Regions from separate parts of the Paenibacillus sp. LT-B23 genome, predicted to be linked through region 1. Evidence: riboswitches for the same ligand, from Rfam matches in the RefSeq annotation. Region 1 holds a riboswitch; each other region holds the start of a gene.
The links. A riboswitch is a leader RNA that binds a small molecule or an ion and turns the genes downstream of it on or off. The one in region 1 is predicted to bind cyclic di-AMP.

Region 1 (5,069 bases):
TCTGCATCCGGAATATGATCTGGAAATTGATTTTCCGACGGATCTTCCTTATGATGTGTTTCGGCAGGGTGGCTCGACGGACAACCAGATTTTACTCCTGGGACGTAAAGGAGAAGTGAGAGAAATTTCCGAAGTGTCGGAAATTGTGCGCTCCATTAGCGGCATTCACCGGGGAAAATATCACATGTACTATCCCCAAAATAAATTGGATGGGGTAAAGGACAAGCTTCCTGCCGAAATAAGGAATTATTTTGTCAAACAATAGACAATTATATGCCAAATAAAGTAATAAAGGAGACAAAAAACCTTGAATTTATTCGACACTCACACTCATTTGGATGCGCCGCAATTTGACGAAGACCGCGAAGAAGTTATAGCACGCGCTGTCGAATCGGGAGTGACCCGAATGATTAATATCGGATTTAACCGTGAGACCATTCCGTCTACCATGAAATTGGCCGAAACGTATAATTTTATTTATGCGGCAATTGGATGGCATCCACAGGATGCGATCACGATGCAGGAAGGCGATCTGGAATGGATTGCATCGTTATGCAGTCATAAAAAAGTCGTGGCGATCGGAGAGATTGGCCTGGATTATTATTGGGATACGTCGCCGAAGGATGTACAGCATCGGGTGCTACGCAACCAGATTGGACTGGCTCGTGAGCTGAACATGCCTATTGTCATCCATAACCGGGATGCGCATGAAGATATTGTTAAGATTTTGCGTGAAGAAAAAGCGAGTGAGGTAGGCGGAGTGATGCACTCCTTTTCCGGGAGCTGGGAGACGGCTAAAATGGTGCTGGATATGGGCTTTCACCTCTCCTTTGGCGGGCCGATAACGTTCAAAAATGCCAAGCAGCCAAAGGAGGTACTGGCACAGGTGCCGCTGGACCGTCTGCTCATTGAAACGGACGCGCCCTACCTGACACCGCATCCGTTCCGCGGGAAGCGAAATGAGTCCGCACATGTGGGACTGGTCGCAGAGGCGGCTGCCCAAATCAAGGGAATAGCGGTGGAGGAATTAGTGTCAATAACGACCCAAAATGCCTTGGAACGATTTGACATTAAGTAAAAAAGTGAAGAAATCAATCAAAATAATGAGATAGACGAAGCTAATCATGAATTTGTTGCAGGAAACTCGAGAATATTACAATATTTTAACCGAATATTTTAGAAAATGTACTTGAAACCTGCTTTACAACATGCATAGAAACAGGATATCATCTTTTCAGTGAATTGTTGTTTGAATGTAAACACCAACAGCTCATTTCATGAACCAGTCTCGCTGAGTCCCTTTTACAGGGAACGGGGGAACCGATATGGCTTACTGTACGTCCGGTGTATGGGCAAGAAGGGAACGTCTCTTCCGCCAGCCGGCTCGACCTAGATTCCTTTCCCGGATGGGATTGAACAGGTGGAGGGGCCGTATTTTGATTTCTTTCTGGGTCTTCGGGGTGAATGTGAAGGCGACCGCCATGAGCGGTTGACCCAAGCTAGGGCGTCTCTCTACGTCCGAACCCGACAGCTAACCCCGTAAGCGTAACAAGAGAGAAGCCATCTCGTGCATGATTTTTCCGCATATTCGCACATGTCGGAAGCCACGAAAGAGCTCTCTAGTCTCTTTCTCTGGCTTTTTTTGTTGTGAATAAAAGAAAATCTGTCATCATACTGTGATTAAACAGGGGAGGACAGCATGCCGCGAAGACGGGTACATGGTGCAGGACAGTCGCAGTACGGGCTTGTCTTGTAGAAAATCTGTTATAGTCACGTCAATCTCAACTATGTCTTACTCCAGACGGCGGGCTATGTAAGGAGGACGGAGGAAATGGGCATTTTCCAAAAACAGGAGACCCATGAGTCACGCTCATCCAGCATGTCTTACGTATTGCGTTGGAAGCAAGAAAATGTGCGCCAGGCTGCTTTGGTTGCTATTTTTCTAATCGCACTAACGATTATGATTTCAATTCTGGTGTACACTCAATCTAAAAAACAGGTCTTTTTTGTCATCGATGGTAAGGCATCTGCGGTAGAAACCCGGGAATCCCAGCTCCAAGATTTGCTCAAAGAGCATTCGATTTCACTTCAGCCGCATGATACGGTTTCGATGCCGCTGAACGGAGCAGTTCAGGATGGGGATCGCGTAGTTATCAAACGTGCCAATCAGGTCAAAGTATCCTCAGGCAATGAGACGAAAAAGTTGTACACAACAGAAAATACAGTAGAGGGTGCCATTCGCACCTCGGGCTATAAATTATCGTCAAATGATAAAGTTTACCCTGCTCTGGATGCCTCTGTTTCGTCTAACATGGACATAAAAATCGTCCGTGTGAAGAAACAGCAGGTCGAACAGAAGCAACAGGTGCCTTATCAGGTCATCAAAACGGCCGATCCGAGTCTCTATAAAGGCGATAATCGGGTCATCCAAAGCGGTAAAACGGGTGTTGTGGTCCAGCATGTTCAAAAGGTATACCATGACGGAAAATTGGTATCCAAGCAACTGGTAAACAAGGAAGTCGCGCAAAATCGTGTGGATAAGGTGATTGCGGTAGGAACGAAGAAAAAACCGGTCGTTCTGGCTGCTTCCGTCGGTCCCGAAGATGCCGTTAAGGCAACACGGGTTAGTTCGGGCAATGCTGTCCGTAAAGCAGGTGTGAATTTCAAATACAGTAAAGTATTACAAAACGTCTCCATGACGGCGTATTCCTCACAGGAGTCAGGTATCGGTACACGTACCGCATCCGGCACGCGTGTCACGGAAGGGCGCACCATTGCTGTCGATCCAAGTGTGATTCCAATCGGCTGGTGGGTGTATATTGAAGGGGTGGGCTTCCGCCGTGCGGAGGATACCGGTGGCGCGATTAAAGGCCACAAAATCGATGTGTATTATGAGAGTTTGAGTCAAGCCAATCAGTTTGGTCGGAAGCACGGAAAAACCGTATATGTGATTGGACCCGTGAAGCCTGAAATGAACTAAAAACGTGTTGTATATGTTTGGGTCAATGCGATACTATTAACGTCATAGTTATGCCATGCTAAGAAGAGGATATCCTCTTCTTATTTTGTTTTCAAAAGCAGGGAAAGATGAATATAGCTTACTGTGTAGTAGTGGAGGGAAACGCAAATGATCAAGGAAGTGATCGTGGTAGAGGGTCGGGATGATACGGTGGCTATTCGCCGTGCTGTCGAGGCGGATACGATAGAAACGGGCGGCTCCGCCATCAATAAAATGACGCTGCGCAAAATTGCATTGGCACAGGAGCGGCGGGGTGTCATTATTTTGACCGATCCCGATCATGCAGGGGAGCGCATCCGCAAAATTATCGCCTCCAAGGTGCCCGGTTGCAAGCAGGCCTTTATACCGGAGGCGGAAGCGACGCGCAAAGGGGATATTGGCGTAGAGAATGCCTCGCCTGAAGCGATCAGACACGCTCTCGCACGAGTGCATACGACGGTGGAAGGGGCTGATCCTCTAATCGATTGGGCGGATCTGATTGACGCCGGACTTATTACCCACCCAAATGCTGCTGCACGGCGTATGGCTTTGGGTAATGTGCTGGGGATTGGTTACTGTAATGGTAAGCAGCTACATAAACGGCTCGCTGTGTTCCAGATCAGCCGTGAGGAATTTGCTGGTGCGCTGGCACAAATTGAAAGTGAAGGATTGTGATATCCGTATGACAGGGATTCAAGATATAGCAACACCGCGGCGCACGAAGGAGATTATTCAGCGGCACGGGTTTTCGTTCAAAAAGAGCTTGGGACAAAATTTTCTGATTGATCAAAATATTCTGAACAAGATCGTGAATGCTGCGGGATTGGACGATACGAAGGGTGCACTTGAGATCGGTCCAGGGATTGGCGCTTTGACCGAGAAGCTGGCGCAATCAGCCAAGGTAGTTACTGCTGTCGAGATTGACCAGCGGCTCTTACCTATTCTCGAAGAGGTACTGGCCCCTTATGAGCATGTGAAGGTACGCCACGGAGATGTGCTGAAGCTGGATTTGCGCGAGGTATTCGCTTCCGATTTTGCTGGGGTCAGTAAAGTGAGCGTCGTCGCTAATCTGCCGTACTACGTCACTACACCGATTCTGATGAGGCTGTTGGAGGACAAGCTCCCTCTGGAGAATATCGTCGTCATGATCCAAAAGGAAGTGGCTGAGCGTATGGCTGCGTCTCCTGGGACGAAAGACTACGGCAGTTTGAGTATTGCAGTGCAATATTACAGCGAGCCTGAACTGGTCTGCATCGTACCGAATACGGTGTTTATTCCTCAGCCGAATGTAGAATCGGCGGTCATCCGTCTGCGTGTGCGGGAAGTGCCTCCGGTAGAGGTGGTGGATGAGCAGCATTTCTTCGAAGTCGTTCATGCTTCCTTTGCTCAACGTCGCAAGACCATTTCGAATAACCTGAAAAGCCGTTTCTTTACCAAAGAGAACAGGGACACGCTGGAGCCGCTGTTGCTTCAGGCAGGCATAGAGCCTTCCCGTCGGGGCGAGACGCTGAGCATCGAGGAATTTGCGCGTCTGAGCGCTGTGCTGCTGGGGGCCGGGCTTTCCTAACCTGACGCACAAGTGATCGCTTAGCAGCAGTCAGAGGGCGTCTGGTTGCGCTTTGCACGGTTGTGGCTGGCTTGCATAAGCTCCTGAGCATGGATAAGGAACCAAACTGTGCATTCACCCATACGATATGGGAGGGGTGATACAGTGTGATGATTTTAGGAGACTTGGTCGTTCGAAAATCGTACGGCGGAGATGTCACGTTTCGCGTTGAGGACATCCAGCGGGATAAAGCGATCATTAAAGGGACGGAATTTCGGCTGCTTGCCGATTCCCCCGTGAACGATCTGGTCAAGGTGCCTGCTGACCAGATTAGCGGGAAGACACGGCAAGCCCATATTAAGGCGGATGAGTCTCTCAATCTGTTGCAGCAGGCACGGCAGAAGCAAGCTGCCCGCAGTCAGGCGGCTTTGATCGGGGAGTGGAGTGATCCGGTGGAGTCGACGTATTTTGAAATGCCCGGCAAGGTACTTCATCTGGATGGGGATGCCGGCTATTTGAGAAAAT
Region 2 (5,069 bases), on a different contig from region 1:
TCTGCGCTTGCGCCAAATATGGGCAAGCCCCTGGGGGCAAACATCCTGCCTGACGTTCCCAAAAGTCCTCCACAGCCTGCTTCGGAGATTCTTAGCAAGCGTGTGGTGGAATACCACATTGACGTGTCTCTGGAAGAAGGACAGGTTTTGCGGGGCACCGAGACGCTTACATGGAAGCATCCGGGCACCAAAACCGTGAACGATCTGTACCTGCATCTGTACCCCAATGCCTTCTCTTCCATGGAAACCACCTTCATGAAGGAATCCGGGGGCAAGCTGCGCGGCGACACCATGCCCAAGAACGGCTTTGGCTCCATGACACTAACTGAACTTAAAACGGAAGACGGTTTATCCCTCATGCACCGGACTCAATACGTGCAGCCGGATGACGGTAACGTGAACGACCGCTCGCTCATGAAGGTACGTCTCCCCAAGCCGGTCCGAGGCGGTGAAAGCATTACATTATATATGAAGTTTGAGGTAAAGCTACCCGCCATCTTCGCACGTATGGGCGCAACAGATGATTTTGTCATGGCAGGTCAGTGGTTTCCCAAACTCAGCGTCTACGAAACCGCAGGACAGCGCGGACGCGCCGAGGAAGGCTGGAATCTGCATCAGTATCATGGAAACTCCGAGTTTTACGCAGATTTCGGAATTTACAGTGTGCGGATTCGAGTGCCTGAAACACACATCGTGGCTGCAACCGGATTTCCCACCCGTGGAGCAGTCCGGCAAAATGGACAAAAAATATATCAATTCTATGCCGATGACGTGCACGACTTTGCATGGGCCGCTTCACCGAATTTTGTAGCCGCAGAAGAGCCATTTTCTTCTGCCGAGGTGCCGGGTGTCAAAATCAAGCTGTATCTCGACCCATCGCACAAGGAGCTCAAGGGACGCTATATGAGCGCAGCCAAGGCCGCCCTTTCCTATTACAGCAAGTGGTACGGGCCTTATCCATACTCGACCCTGTCCATCGTTGTACCACCCAAAGCAGGCAGCGGCGCGGGCGGCATGGAGTATCCCACACTCATTACGGCTGCAGCGGCGGATAATCCGAATCCCGGCTATAGTCTGGAGCGGACGGTCGTTCATGAGATTGGGCATCAATATTTCTATGGAATGGTGGCAAACAACGAATTCGAGGAACCATGGCTGGATGAAGGCTTTACCTCTTATGCAGAGGAACGACTCATGGAGCAGGAATATGGGCTCGTCCCTAACTTGCCGTTACAGTCTGGACAGGTATCATCCCCTCAGCCGTTAAACCGTGAGTCTTGGAAGTACGGCTCGGCTGCTAAATATGCACAAAATGCCTATTCTCGGGGCAAACTGGTGCTGCGTGGCATTGAACGACAGGTCGGCGCGAAAAAAATGGATCGCATTATGCGTACCTACGTCCAGACCTACCGATTCAAGCATCCATCCTCGCAGAATTTTCAGCGTATCGTCGAAAGAGTCACCGGACGTTCGTGGAGCCACTATTTTGAACAATATGTATACGACGGCCAGATGGCGGATTTTTCAGTGGATCGCATTACGAACCGCAAGCTGGCCAATGGATACGAAGCAACCATTACACTCAGCAAAAAAGGGGCGGATTATCCCAAGGTCCCTGTTCAATTTACCTTCAAGGACGGCACAACGATATTTAAGGCATGGGACGGCACGGGCAAAAGCACCACCTATCGACTAAAAAGCGCATCTCCGGTCTCCCATGTGATTGTTGATCCACTGTACACGATTGCGCTGGAGAACAAGCATATCAACAACAGCCTGAAGGCCGAACTGAACGAAAAAACCCAGACCCGTTGGAGCATAAGTGTAACCAAGCTGCTGGAGACACTGCTTGGAAGTCTGTCATGGTGAGGTGTCTATAGATGCGTACTGTTATAAAAGAAGGCTGGGCGCTTGTGCGCATACAATTTTATATTGTCATCATTCTGTTTCTGTATCGACTGCTATGGGGCGTTTTTCTCTATCGGCTGGTACAATCCGCCGTTACTCCCCTGCTGCTGCGCTACCCCGATCAGGGTCAAAATGAACTGGGACAGACGTTGTTTTGGATGGAGAGCCAGATTGCCCTGACGGACAACCGAGAGGTTCATATGTATCTGTGGATACTACTGGGGGCAACGGTGCTGCGTACACTGATTACCCCCTTCATCCGGGCGGGAATATACCAAAGTCTGCACACCCATGCGACCGAGCCACAGAGTCTGTCCTTTTTCCGCGGAATGAAACGTCATGGCTTGTCATCGCTGATCTATTACGTCATCGAGCTTGGACTCCTGCTGCTCCCTGCTTTCTGGGTGGTGCCAAAGCTCTACCCTATCGTGGCAGGGACGCTGCAATCTCCCGCCTATCTCCTGCATGTGCTGCCCTATGCCATCGGTTGGATTGCTTATGGCTGGTTCATCCGCCAGTGCATCCTGTACATGCAGCTAGGCACCGTAGGTGGTCACGCCATACTATCGTCGCTGCTTGCCTTCTTTCGCCAAATCCTCCCGGCTATCGGTATTTCGCTTCTGCTCGGTGCAGGTGTACTGCTCGTCCTTGGTCTATTCGGCACGATGGCGATGATTTGGACTGGCATGCTGGCACTCATTCTCCAGCAAACGTATCATTTTGTTACCAGTCTGGTCAGGCTATGGCACATCAGTTCACAGTACCGACTATGGCATACCGATATCTCCGGCAGAGGTTGAACCTTCACTCCGTTCCTCCCGAACAATTTCTGGCTGTCCAAAGACAACTATCCATCTCCAGTCATATCCAGGCAAACGGCACATAACTGAATACTCTTAACAAAATCTGTTCCCGCGATAAAGGGAGCAGATTTTTTTGTAACTTTTTGCGATGAAACATTTGCCAAAGCCAGCCGACTTTGTTACAATAATCGCAGTGAACTGATAGTAACAACTTTGTAATCTTTATTGTAACCTTTACCTTAAAAACATCGTTATCGTGAATACTGCTCTCCAAGGTGCACATCTTAAGTTAAGCCTAATTCCTGGCACCTGGGAAGCGGGGGAACCAGTTTGGGTGAATTGATCTCGCAACAGAGTGGTCATAGGGGAACCTTCTACCGAATCCTTAAGCTAACCTCGCAGGCATTGGAAGGGGTATATTTTTTTTGAAGAAGAAGCTAACGATCGCAGCCATGGGTCTCGCCATTGCCTTTACATCTTTTACATTCGGTGGAGGAAGTGCATTTGCAGACTCTAAGATGGACCAGGTCATCCAAGATGCCAAAGGAACGAACTACAGAAGCGGAGGCACTACACTCGACGGGTTCGATTGCTCCGGCTTCACAATGTATGTATATCACAAACTGGGAATTAATCTGCCCCATCAATCTGGATCACAATTCAAAATGGGATCTTCCGTATCCCGCGACGAAATGAGACCTGGTGACCTGGTGTTCTTCAACACCACAGGAAGAGGCATTTCCCATGTAGGTATCTTCGTAGGTGAAGGGAAATTTGCCCACTCCTCATCTTCACGTGGTGTAGTTGTTAGCTCACTGAACGAAAACTATTACGCTAACCGCTATGTCGGTGCTAAAAGAATTATGAGCACAGACGCTTACCACGCTGTAGCTTCTGAAACTCCTGATGACGACAACGTAGAATAACTAACGAACAGCAAGCTAACCCTGAGCCGCAATTTGATTCTGGCCGGAATCGAATTGCGGTTTTTTATGTCCACAACATCAGAAACTTTATCGTTACTGACGAACTGACACCTCAAAAGGTTTCAGATTTTGCGAACATCGTCGGTCTTACCGTCACGGCTGGGGGAGCATATGAGCAGTAAAGCCTTCCTATTGAATGTATACCCGACTTGGGTATGAAATAAACACCGCTTGCCAATCCCCTGCAACTTGTCTACAATCTGTTGTTAATGGTTTAAGTACTTGTAAAAGGAGGATGGGGAGACATGCCGGCCTCAATATCTAACTACCGGATCGTACCGATGGACGAACAGCAGGCGGCTGCGATATGTGAGTGGCGCTATGATCCACCCTACAACATATACGGCTGGCTACCTTGGGAACAAATGAAGGCACTTGAAGTCGAATTTGGAAGCCCCACGCTTCGCCAAGAGCAATATGTTGCTGTACTGGATGACGAGAATACGCTAACCGGATTTGCTCAATATTTCCCGATGATTGGAGTGACCCGGCTGGGTCTGGGAATGCACCCCCAATTATGTGGACATGGCAGAGGAGCCGATTTTGTCCGTGCCATTGCCGAGGAAGCCAGACGACGCAACCCGGAGAATGAAATTGATCTGGAGGTACTGACCTGGAATGGGCGCGCCATTCGGGCTTACAAGGCAGCCGGATTTGAGATTACGGATACCTATGAACGTCAGACTCCCGATGGCAAAAAGCCGTTTCATTGTATGGTATATCATCCTGACCCCCAACCTCGTGTTCAATGATAAAAGCGCCTTCGGCATACAACGGCATTGTTGTATATCGAAGGCGCTTTTATCATATGGCAGACCATGATCAGCTCAATGACTGCTACGCATTTTCTCAAAAGCTTCATTATATTGTTGGGCTTCCTTAATATCTACGGCCATAATGCCACCGTCATCCCAGGAGGTTAAGCGCAGGGTCACGGTCTTATAATCAATCGTAATAAATGGATGATGATTAAATGCTTCCGATATAGCAGCAACTTCATCCACGAATGCAATCCCTTTCATAAAACTGGAAAAATTATATTTGCGGACAATCCAGCGTCCTTCCTCCAGTTCCCAGCCCTCCAGCTTCTCCAGATGTGCTTCAATCTCTTCTTGTGTAAAAGGCATGTTACGACTCCTCCCCGTTTATACGGAAGCCTTTCAGCCGCTTTGAATGCGACTAAAACTACAATATAGTGGTGTCCATATTACCACGGCCCCGTTGATAAATCCATAAGACGGACCTGTTCAAATCAAAGGTACCGACGTTAGCTCCTCATCCCCAATGAGCACATAGATACGGTGCTGCTCCGGTTCATAGATGACAACGCCGCTGCCCACAGCGATAACGGGCTCTGTACCCAGCGCATAAA
Region 3 (5,069 bases), on a different contig from region 1:
TGCGAAGCACATACAGCCCGTAGCCCGGCTCTTTGGCGCGTGGCCAGGCATTCAGTCCAACCCTGCTCATCAGCCCGTCACCGCCGACCAAGGAGAAGTAGATCGCTACAGCCATTACGAAGGAAACCACAACTTGCAAAATCATAAGAAATATAAGTGCTCCCCGACCGCCTGCTTCTGCTTGCAGTATAGGCAGTATGTTAAATGTCCCTGCCATACTGGCAGCAAAATATACAATGGACAGCACAATGCCACGTACAAAGGAAGTGTGGCGTCGTGTGAGTGAGGCGTATACGATGGCAAGTATGCCTAATACCAAGCTAAATAAGGCATAGCCTGCGTAGGTCATCCAGTTAGCCCAGTACGTTTGCTTTTTGACATAATCCGTATAGGACGATGGGGCGGAAAAGCTCTGTGTAAACGAGCGAACATTTCCGTCTTCAAACGTAAACGCCAGCGTAAGCACAGAGGAGCCAATTTTTTTGTCGTTTACGGTGTACTTCAATCCGCCCTCGCCTTCGGATGTCGCAAGCTTCAAGTCCGATGGTTTAAAGCCAAAGCGTTTTACCCAGGTTGCCGCTGCCTGCTCCTTTGCTTCCAGCGTCATGTCTCCCTCGGCTGCACGTACAAGCCTGCTACGTGCTTGCTCATCCGTAGAAATATCAGCTTGTGTGTAACTGGTGCTGGAGGTAATTCGTTTAAAGCTGACGACTTTGCCTGTGGACAAATCCACATGAACTTGCACTTTGCTTTTGGAAGAAGGTTCCGGTAAATCGACCCGGAAGGTTTCGTAAGGATAACTTTTTTTCCATGTACGGTCATACTGTTGAAGCAGCTTTTCTCTGGATAAATAACCGTACAGGTCCGTTTCGGCCTGATAGGTCACGACAGGCTTTTCCGGCTGCGATTCGGTATAGCCCAGCTCGGAGCGGGCGAAGTCCAGCGCGTGTATGACTGCTTCCTGCTTGCTGATGACCTTGGCATTCGTCAGTGCTTCCGGATTCGGATTACTAAACGAGGGAATAAGCAATTGAAAGACAAAAAAGCAAATCAGGCCAATCCCGCCCAGCAAGCCTAATCTTTTGAAGTTGGCCGTGAGCACGACCGGTTTCCCGATAGGATTCATGAGTTTCCTCCTTAATCTGTAAATAAGAACATCCATTAAAGATATCATACTGCACAGGTTCCCGCCAACAGACCTAGGATATTCATGAAAATGGAGTGAAAGCACTATAAAGTTTCAATAAAATAAGATAAGCTGCGATTAAAGGTGGACTATTCTCAAATTACCGCTAATTTAACGTTATTTCGAAGAAATCGGTTTTGTGCTCTGTATATAGAAGGATTATAATCTGTTGAGACAATGCATATGAAATATATAGGTAACGATATACATTTGAGCCGAATTTCCATAGGAAAACGGGGGAACCATGTTACTGGGGTGAATTTTACAGCCGGTCCCGGACCGGAAGTGTGAATAGGGCATACTGTGCAGCCCGAATCCGTCAGCTAACCTCGTAGGCTGTGAGCAGGAACCAAGTCAGGCACTCGGATTTCCGGTGTCTTTTTTTGTGTTATTAAAACGTAGCTGAGTTAAGTCCGCTTCGCGATCCATTTGATCTTCCGATCGCTGTTGTCTCTAAAAGAAACGGACTAAAGAAACTGAAAAGAGATTGGTGATTTTATGAGCTGGCAGTAGCGGAGGGGCAGAATTGTTCTGAAGAAGCGAAGCGTTTGCCTTTATAACCGGATTTTAACCATTAAAAGGGCTTATAAAATCAGAAAAAAATCCGGGGGTAACAGCAATCGGAAGAACAATCTGCACCCGGAGCGTCTCCATGCTCATAATTCACCAAGTAGGAGCAGTGATAAATAGATGAATCCCAATGCAAGATGGCTTCGGCTTTCTCCACCGCAGATATTCGTTGTGGGCTTTGCCATTATCATTCTTATAGGCAGCTTGTTGTTAATGCTGCCGATTTCCAATACAACGGGAAAGCCGCTTGCATTTATAGATGCTTTGTTTACAGCCGCCTCCGCAACCTGTGTTACAGGTCTTGTTGTTAAGGATACGGGTATCTTCTTTACCACCTTTGGTCAGGTGGTTATCGCTGCGCTGATTCAGATTGGTGGTCTCGGCTTTATGGCGATGGCTACCTTGATTGCGCTGGTGTTCAAGCGCCGCATTTCCTTGCGGGAGCGCCTGATTTTGCAGGAAGCGATGAATCAGACTTCTGTTGAGGGAATTGTCGGATTGATCCGCAGAGTGTTGCTGTACTCGCTAATCATTGAGGGCGTGTGCGCCACGATATTCGCCATTCGCTGGTCCTTTGATATGCCCATGGGCAGGGCGATTTATTTTGGGATCTGGCATGCGATTTCGATGTTTAACAATGCAGGCTTTGATTTATTCGGTCACTTTCGCAGCCTGACAGGTTATGTGTATGATCCTATTGTTAATTTTACAGCTATGTTTCTAATTATTTCGGGTGGCATCGGCTTTGTGGTGATGTCGGACCTGGTAGAATACCGCAAGCGCGGGAGACTTTCCTTGCATACCAAGGTGGTACTCAGTATGACGGCTGCCCTGATTGTAGTCGGCACGCTTGTCATCTTTGTATTCGAGTTTACTAATCCGAAGACACTGGGCTCGCTGGATTGGGGGGGGAAGCTGCTGGGATCTTTATTCCAATCCGTAACGCCCCGCACCGCAGGTGCCAATACGTTAGATATCGCTGGCTTGCGACAGGCCACGCAGTTTTTCATTATTATATTGATGTTTATTGGTGCTTCTCCTGGCTCTACGGGAGGCGGGATTAAGACGACAACGTTTGCGTTGCTCATTGGAGCCGTGATTTCGATGCTGCGGGGCAGGGAGGATATTGTGCTGTTCAAATACCGGCTTGCGCAGGGGCGAATTTACAAGGCTTTGACCATTACATTGCTGGGACTGCTGTTTGTCATTGGGGTGACGATGATTTTGTCAGCAACCGAGGATCATCATTTTCTGATGATATTGTTCGAGACGGTGTCTGCATTTGGTACGGTGGGATTGTCTATGGGGCTTACACCTGATTTAACGGTTATAGGCAAGCTGGTCATTACCCTGACGATGTTTGCCGGCAGATTGGGTCCGCTCACACTGGCTTATGCACTGACTCCGAAAAAGGGTAAGGAATTATATCGTCATCCGGAAGGCAAAATGATTATAGGATGAATCAATTTCATAATACCCTCAGTAGCTTTAATAAAGAGTACATATAGATCAAAATGGTTTGATTTGTCTATATGTAGTATACATTTTGTTGGCTTAATCATTTGTGAAATTGATTCAGATAAGGGAGTTTTCGAGTAGATATGAAAACGCAGCAGTTTGTGGTTATTGGTTTGGGACGCTTTGGCTCAAACCTGGCTTTGCAATTGGTGGATATGGGATGCGAGGTGCTTGGCATTGACCAGAATGAGGATATTGTGGATAGTATGAGTGAGCTGTTGACGCATACCGTCGTAGCGGACGCTACAGACGAGGATTCGTTACGATCGCTAGGCATTCGCAATTTCGATTGCGGCATTGTTGCGATTGGGAATGATATTCAGGTTAGCATCCTGGCTGCCATTTTGCTAAAAGAACTGGGTGTGAGCAAAGTCGTTGCCAAAGCGATTTCTGTGCTGCACGGACGGGCGTTGGAAAAGCTCGGTGTGGACCGGGTCATTTATCCCGAGCGGGATATGGGGATACGGGTTGCGCACCAACTGGTTACGCCTAACTTGCTTGATTATTTGGAGCTGTCCAAGGAATACAGTATTGTGGAACTCAACGTTCCTGCATGTCTGCATGGCAAAACGTTATCTGAGCTGAATGCCCGCACTCGCTTTGGTTGCAGCATCGTAGCGCTTCATACGGCGAATGGTATCCTGATTGCACCCACAGCGATGGATCGGCTAAAAGCGGACGATATTATGGTTATCATCGGCTCCAATGACAATATCGGCCGCTTCGAGGACGAGGTTGTTAACGTGAACGAGGAAGGCTGATCTCCTCTACACCATACGATAGCCCGCAAACGATGCACGTGTCTCGCTGATCCAGCGCCGTGCTGTCGGCCCCAGATCGGTCGTCTCCGAGTAGATAAGGGAGGTGGTGCGCCGTGTCTCCTTCAAATCAGGCAAGTACAGCGCCGTTAGCCCATTATCCCGCAGCAGCTCGCTGCGCAAGTAGGATTTGGGCAGCAATGCGGAAGCCTTGCAGGTTGGCAGCAGGCGCACAATCGCCTCGAACGAGTCAATTTCCATACGGATATCTGGCATGATGCCGCTGCGCTGGAACAGGTCATCGGTCAGACTGCGGTACCAGGTTCCTTTGGAAAAAATAATCATTGGCAATCCTTGCAGGTCTTTCATCGAAGCCGTTCCCGTCTTCATCGTTAATTCATGTCCGATCGGAACGACTAGCTCCAAATGATCGTCAAACAGTGGAATGCAACGCAAGCCGGCCTCATGAATGGCAGACCCGACAATACCGGCGTCTGCTTTTTTGTCGCGTACAAAAGCGACGATTTCATGGGTTTTGCCTGTGAGCAGTTTCAGCTCGGTTTGGGGATGCTTGCTCATGAAAGCTTCGACGAGAGTAGGCAGTGTCGTTTGGAGTGTCGTCAGACTTGCACCAAGGGTGAGCATACTCTGGGCTTCATTTTTGTGCTGGGACAGCTTTTGTAAAAAGCGAAGCTGGCGCTGCCGCTGTTCCAGTGCGAAGGTATATACAAATCGGCCTGTCGACGTAATTTCGAGTCGTTTGCCCCGTCGATCAAAGAGGTTTACGCCCAGATCCTCCTCCAGCTTGGCGATTTTGCGGGACAGGGCGGGCTGGGACAGATTAAGCAGCTTGGAGGCTTTATTCAGGCTGGATTGCTCGACAATGACGGCAAAAGCGTTCAAATCCTCAAACAAATCATCCACTTCCTCTCTATATGCAAAAAAGACATAACAATTAATACGTATATTGCAATTCCATTATAAGCCGAAAAGGAGTAACATGAAAGCGACACAAGATGTTCACACCTTTGTTTTCC

Region 2: it holds a riboswitch for cyclic di-AMP, as region 1 does, so the genes downstream of both, ACWXW9_RS26465 (C40 family peptidase) here and ACWXW9_RS24675 (resuscitation-promoting factor) in region 1, are expected to answer to the same signal.
Region 3: it holds a riboswitch for cyclic di-AMP, as region 1 does, so the genes downstream of both, ACWXW9_RS16605 (TrkH family potassium uptake protein) here and ACWXW9_RS24675 (resuscitation-promoting factor) in region 1, are expected to answer to the same signal.

What each region holds. Positions count from the first base shown of each region.
Region 1 covers NZ_JBSQBM010000025.1:79,903-84,971, reverse strand. Annotated here, with positions in the region: gene ACWXW9_RS24685 (HD domain-containing protein) at 1-265, shown strand, start outside; gene ACWXW9_RS24680 (TatD family hydrolase) at 308-1,078, shown strand; cyclic di-AMP (ydaO/yuaA leader) riboswitch at 1,280-1,562, shown strand; gene ACWXW9_RS24675 (resuscitation-promoting factor) at 1,832-2,980, shown strand; gene rnmV (ribonuclease M5) at 3,128-3,673, shown strand; gene rsmA (16S rRNA (adenine(1518)-N(6)/adenine(1519)-N(6))-dimethyltransferase RsmA) at 3,681-4,565, shown strand; gene yabG (sporulation peptidase YabG) at 4,715-5,069, shown strand, end outside.
Region 2 covers NZ_JBSQBM010000030.1:41,929-46,997, forward strand. Annotated here, with positions in the region: gene ACWXW9_RS26455 (M1 family metallopeptidase) at 1-1,869, shown strand, start outside; gene ACWXW9_RS26460 (hypothetical protein) at 1,881-2,708, shown strand; cyclic di-AMP (ydaO/yuaA leader) riboswitch at 2,994-3,131, shown strand; gene ACWXW9_RS26465 (C40 family peptidase) at 3,137-3,637, shown strand; gene ACWXW9_RS26470 (GNAT family N-acetyltransferase) at 3,943-4,449, shown strand; gene ACWXW9_RS26475 (4a-hydroxytetrahydrobiopterin dehydratase) at 4,525-4,824, opposite strand; gene ACWXW9_RS26480 (hypothetical protein) at 4,945-5,069, opposite strand, start outside.
Region 3 covers NZ_JBSQBM010000012.1:145,524-150,592, forward strand. Annotated here, with positions in the region: gene ACWXW9_RS16600 (CPBP family intramembrane glutamic endopeptidase) at 1-1,126, opposite strand, end outside; cyclic di-AMP (ydaO/yuaA leader) riboswitch at 1,390-1,539, shown strand; gene ACWXW9_RS16605 (TrkH family potassium uptake protein) at 1,877-3,217, shown strand; gene ACWXW9_RS16610 (potassium channel family protein) at 3,358-4,035, shown strand; gene ACWXW9_RS16615 (LysR family transcriptional regulator) at 4,042-4,947, opposite strand.